Regions from separate parts of the Buttiauxella ferragutiae genome, predicted to be linked through region 2. Evidence: predicted binding sites of a transcription regulator. Region 2 holds the regulator's gene; the other holds the start of a gene.

Region 1 (3,127 bases), 1.3 Mb from region 2:
ACTGGAATTAAAAACCGTAAAACAAACACTACACATTACGGAATTACAAACTTACATGTGCCGCTACGAGTACATATATAAGAAAAGACACGAGGGTTAACAATGGAACAAGGCGACACGCTTAAACGCGGCCTTAAAAACCGCCATATCCAGCTCATCGCGCTGGGCGGAGCTATTGGGACAGGCCTGTTTCTGGGCAGTGCATCCGTCATTCAATCCGCCGGACCGGGGATTATTCTTGGTTACGCGATCGCAGGCTTTATTGCCTTTCTGATCATGCGCCAGTTGGGTGAGATGGTGGTTGAAGAGCCTGTAGCAGGTTCATTTAGCCACTTTGCTTACAAATACTGGGGTGGTTTTGCCGGTTTTGCGTCTGGCTGGAACTACTGGGTGCTGTACGTGCTGGTCGCCATGGCAGAACTGACTGCCGTCGGTAAATACATTCAGTTCTGGTACCCGGAGATCCCAACCTGGGCATCTGCTGCGGTGTTCTTTGTGGTTATCAATGCCATTAACCTCACCAACGTGAAAGTGTTCGGTGAAATGGAATTTTGGTTCGCTATCATTAAAGTCATCGCTGTCGTCGCGATGATTCTGTTTGGTGGCTGGTTGCTGTTCAGCGACAATGCAGGCCCACAAGCAACAGTGCGCAACCTTTGGGAACAAGGCGGATTCTTGCCACACGGCTTCACTGGTCTGGTGATGATGATGGCAATTATCATGTTCTCCTTCGGTGGGCTCGAGCTGGTCGGTATTACGGCTGCAGAAGCGGATAACCCACACGTTAGTATTCCGAAAGCGACCAACCAGGTTATCTACCGTATTCTGATTTTCTATGTGGGCTCACTGGCTGTTTTGTTATCTCTGATGCCGTGGACTCGCGTTACTGCTGATACCAGCCCGTTCGTGCTTATCTTCCACGAATTGGGTGACACCTTTGTTGCCAACGCGCTTAACATCGTGGTTCTGACCGCCGCACTGTCTGTTTATAACAGCTGTGTTTACTGCAACAGCCGTATGTTGTTCGGCCTGGCGCAGCAAGGCAACGCGCCAAAAGCATTCCAGAAAGTGGATAAGCGTGGCGTGCCGGTGAATACCATTCTGGTCTCCGCACTGTTCACCGCACTGTGTGTCCTGATTAACTATTTGGCTCCAGCAGAAGCATTCGGCCTGCTGATGGCTCTGGTGGTTTCTGCACTGGTAATCAACTGGGCGATGATCAGCCTCGCACACATCAAGTTCCGTCGTGCGAAGGATAAAGAAGGGATGAAAACCCGTTTCCCTGCCCTGTTCTATCCATTAGGTAACTACATCTGTCTGCTGTTTATGGCGGCGGTGCTGGTTATCATGGCGATGACGCCAGGCATGGCGATCTCCGTATGGTTGATTCCTGTGTGGGTGGTGATTCTTGGTATCGGTTACTTCATCAAACAGAAGAACCTGAAGAGCGTTAAAGCTTAAGACTTTCTTCTTTGAATAAAGCGCCCCGGTGAGCCAACGCTTGCCGGGGCGCTTTGTTATCTACTTCACACTTCCTTTACAATGACAGTATTGTCCATCACTGCGCTGAATTACTGACACGCAATTATTCACCAATAGTTCAATACTCTTGTCCATATACTGGTCAGGAGCATTTCCAATGGAAAGCAGCAAATTATCGATTAAAGAAAAGATTGGCTACGGAATGGGCGACGCCGGGTGCAACATTATCTTTGGCGCCATAATGTTGTTTGTTAACTATTTTTACACTGACATCTTTGGCCTGGCTCCGGCACTCGTCGGCGTGATGCTGCTTTCTATCCGCGTTATTGATGCCGTCACCGACCCCATTATGGGCGCAATTGCTGACAGAACGCAGAGCCGCTGGGGGCGTTTTCGTCCATGGATTTTATGGATGGCTGCGCCATTCGCCTTCTTCAGCTACCTGATGTTTACCACACCAGACTGGGCTTATAGCAGCAAAGTTATCTATGCCTTCGTCACTTACTTCCTGCTGTCTTTAACCTATACCGCCATCAACATTCCTTATTGCTCACTCGGAAGCGTTATCACCAACGACCCGAAAGAACGCGTGGCCTGCCAGGCATATCGCTTTGTGATGGTCGGGATTGCCACGCTGATCCTGTCACTTTCACTGCTACCGATGGTTGACTGGTTTGGCGGCGGCGACAAAGCCAAAGGTTACCAAATGGCGATGGGTGTGTTGGCGGTACTGGGAATGTGTATGTTCCTGTTCTGCTTCACCACCGTTAGAGAACGTGTGCGCCCGGCTGTACCAAGCAACGACGATCTGAAGGCTGACCTGAAAGATGTGTGGAAAAACGACCAGTGGGTGCGCATTCTTCTGCTGACCCTGTGCAACGTCTGTCCTGGATTTATCCGCATGGCAGCCACCATGTACTACGTCACCTGGGTAATGGGGCAAAGTACCAGCTTCGCAACGTTGTTCATCAGCCTGGGCGTGGTAGGCATGATGGGCGGCAGTATGCTGGCGAAAGTACTGACCGACCGCATTTGCAAACTGAAAGTGTTCTTCTGGACCAACATCGTGCTGGCGATTTTCTCCTGTGGTTTTTACTTCCTCGACCCGCACGCCACCACGCTTATTGTAGTGATGTACTTCCTGCTCAACATTCTGCACCAGATTCCGTCACCGCTGCACTGGTCATTAATGGCTGACGTTGATGACTACGGCGAGTGGAAAACCGGTAAACGCATCACCGGTATCAGCTTCTCTGGTAACTTATTCTTCCTGAAACTGGGGTTAGCAATTGCTGGTGCGATGGTTGGTTTCCTGCTTTCCTGGTACGGTTACGATGCGGGCGCAAAACAACAAAGCGCCGACTCAATTAACGGAATCGTGATGCTGTTTACCATTATCCCTGGCGTCGGTTACCTGATTACCGCAGGCGTAGTGCGTCTGCTGAAAGTTGACCGTGAACTGATGCAGCGCATTCAGGCTGACCTTGAAAAACGCCGTATCAACTACCGCGAACTGAATGAATATCACGACAGCAAACCTGTTGAAGCCAAACTTTAAGGAAGCGTTATGAACCAGGAGCAATGGCCAAATCCCTTTATAGAGCAACGCGCTGACCCGTTTATTTTGCAACATGGCGATGGCTAC
Region 2 (3,127 bases):
CGCCCAGCCATAGCTCTGGCGAATAAACAAATAGCTGACCAGCGTAATGACCAGCATCGCGGCCAGGGCAATGCTTTGTGGGAAGTGAAAGTGCAGGGCGATACCCGCAATCGCCAGGCCAGCAATGGTCCCTGCCGAACGGTGCAGAATGCGTACCCGCGTGGCGCCGTAGCCGTTTTGCGTAACGAACATCACCGTCATTAAAATCCAGTAGGGTTTCGGCAGATGTAAAAATGCCCCGAAAAGACTGGCGATGGTTAGCATTACGCCTAGTCGGGCGGCGTTGCGCAGGGCGGCAGATTTCAACGACAAATAGCTTTTCAGTGCTGCCCACAGCGGTAAACGGCGCTGCCGGTCTTCCATTAAATCACGGGCGTACAGAGGGCGTTGGATGCGCAGCACGCGGGCGATACGGCTGAAGTGATAATGACAAAACTGCCCAACCGGGTTGTCCGGATTCTGGCGAGCAATTTTCTCGAGGGCTTCAATTTGTTTCTCCATCGTAAAACGCTGTGGGTAACGATGGTAGAGAATGTCATCGGCCAACACGCGCAAGCGTGCCGCAATGGTCTGCGCATTCCAGCGAATAACCGCTTCTGCATGGCTTTTCGCGACAAGTTTTTGCACCTCGGCAGGCTGGTGCAAACTGACGGAGATGTGCTCTTGCAAATCTAACGCTATCTGAAAAGAGCGTAACAAATGTTTGTAACCGTTCTGCTGATTTGCCGACAGCATATGCAGCTGTTGGTAGCAGATGGTGATCAGGTCTACGGCTTTTTGCTGGCGAGCCAGCAGTGGAGGCAGCGCTGTTTCGGGATCAGCATGTTGTGTCAGCATGCCGTATTTGGCTTCACAGTACTCCGCCAATTGGCGATAGAGCAGGCTTAACGTTTCGCGCAGCGGCTGCTCACGCCACATCCAGAACCAAAACCAGTTAAAGACTCCGTACCAAATCGTGCCGGAGACATATAACACCATCGGCTTCCAGATAGGCATATTGCCGGCCATACTTAGCGTAAAGATGGCCGCAATCAGCGATGCCGGAAGCAAACGTGCGTGCAGGGCGCTGATTTCAGCGGTGACGCCTAACAAGAGCGCCATCACCATAAGAATGATGGGCAATGGGACCGCGGTGTAGAGCAGCAAAAGCTGCATGATTAAACTGCTGGTCGCAAAAAGAGTGCCGCCAACAATCAGGCGTTTAAAAAAACGCTTATGGGGTGTATCCAGACCAGCAATGTTGCAACAAGCGGGCACTAACGAGAAAAGCAGACCTAACTGCAAATTCCCCAGTAGTAAACCGATCCCCACAGGAAGGCACAGCACCAGCGTTTGCCGCAGTGCATAGTTAACTTCAGGGTGATAGATTAATCTTCTCCACATATGCTTGTCATACTTTGTGTTGCAGGTGTTTGGATTTTAAAGACAAAAAAAGGCGTGTCCATAAAGCAACACGCCTTTTTTGAAACGGAAATTAACGAGTGCCGTAAACGACGATCGTTTTGCCGTGAGCGGAGATCAGGTTCTGATCTTCCAGCATTTTCAAGATACGACCGACAGTTTCACGAGAACAACCGACGATCTGACCAATTTCCTGACGGGTAATTTTAATCTGCATACCGTCTGGGTGAGTCATTGCATCAGGCTGTTTTGCCAGGTTCAACAGTGTCTGCGCGATACGACCAGTCACATCGAGGAATGCCAGGTTACCGACTTTCTCAGAAGTGACTTGCAGACGACGAGCCATCTGGGAAGAAAGACGCATCAGAATGTCTGGGTTTACCTGGATCAGCTGGCGGAATTTTTTATAGGAAATTTCAGCCACTTCACAGGCAGATTTAGCACGGACCCAGGCACTACGTTCCTGGCCTTCTTCGAACAGCCCTAACTCACCAATAAAGTCGCCCTGATTCAGATAGGAGAGGATCATTTCCTTGCCCTCTTCATCTTTGATCAGAACAGCTACAGAGCCCTTGACGATGTAATACAGCGTCTCTGCTTTTTCACCCTGGTGGATCAGTGTGCTCTTCGATGGATACTTATGAATGTGGCAATGGGACAAGAACCATTCGAGAGTCGGGTCTGTTTGCGGTTTGCCAAGCACCATGCGCGGTTATCCTCTGTTTATAACTGGCTACCAACGACAGGACGCTAAACATCCTGTCTGGCGTTGCAAGTATTAGAATATTCCCCACTTTGGGGAGATGGCATGCAAGTCATTCTTGCTGCCTGTAATTAGTGACGTCCTTTGCATCTATGCATTACGTCAATGTATCAATGTAGCATCCGGATTGTTTTAGCATAGCTTTTGGCAGGTGTCTCCTATTGTCTCGTTTCAGCATGACGTAGGTCGCCTTCCGTTGCCAGTTTTGCTGCATCCGCGTACTCTGGAAGGTAATTTTTTCAATGGGAGAAGCAACATGCAGGCACGTGTGAAATGGGTTGAAGGGTTAACTTTCCTTGGTGAATCCGCTTCAGGACACCAGATTCTGATGGACGGTAATTCTGGCGATAAAGCACCGAGCCCGATGGAAATGGTACTGATGGCTGCCGGGGGTTGCAGTGCAATAGACGTGGTTTCTATTTTGCAAAAAGGCCGCTACGACGTCACCGACTGCGAAGTGAAATTGACCTCTGAGCGTCGCGAAGAAGCTCCTCGTCTTTTTACTCACATCAATCTGCATTTCATCGTGACAGGCAAAGAGCTAAAAGATAACGCGGTTTCCCGCGCGGTTGATTTATCTGCTGAGAAGTATTGCTCTGTTGCACTGATGCTGGAAAAAGCCGTAAATATCACGCACAGCTACGAAGTCATTGAAGGCTAGTGTGCAAAACAGGGCGGTTACTCGCCGCCCTGATTATTGATATTTCGTCCTTCCGCCAGACGCTTCACTAACGGCGTCATGATCAATTCCATCGCCAGCCCCATTTTGCCGCCCGGTACCACTATTGTATTGATGTGGGAAATGAATGAGCCTTGCAACATGGCGAGCAAGTACGGGAAATCGATGTCATCCAACCCGCGAAAATGAATCACCACAAAACTTTCATCCAGCGATGGAATTCCGCGTGCAGCAAACGGGTTAGAGGTATCGACAGTCGGGACACGCTGGAAGTTAATGTGCGT

Evidence for each region. The regulator CRP, encoded in region 2, controls carbon source genes, mostly activating them, when cyclic AMP is high. The targets are predictions, from matches to a motif close to ATGTGANNNNNNTCACAT.
Region 1: a site for CRP is predicted at 1,515-1,532, ahead of MNO13_RS20080 (glycoside-pentoside-hexuronide (GPH):cation symporter). Genes of this name have one in related genera too.

The regions. Positions count from the first base shown of each region.
Region 1 is NZ_CP093332.1:4,356,647-4,359,773, forward strand. It holds gene aroP (aromatic amino acid transporter AroP) at 103-1,461, shown strand; gene MNO13_RS20080 (glycoside-pentoside-hexuronide (GPH):cation symporter) at 1,640-3,040, shown strand; gene MNO13_RS20085 (glycoside hydrolase family 43 protein) at 3,050-3,127, shown strand, end outside.
Region 2 is NZ_CP093332.1:389,034-392,160, forward strand. It holds gene MNO13_RS01685 (YccS/YhfK family putative transporter) at 1-1,383, opposite strand, end outside; gene crp (cAMP-activated global transcriptional regulator CRP) at 1,475-2,107, opposite strand; gene MNO13_RS01695 (OsmC family protein) at 2,421-2,825, shown strand; gene MNO13_RS01700 (phosphoribulokinase) at 2,843-3,127, opposite strand, start outside.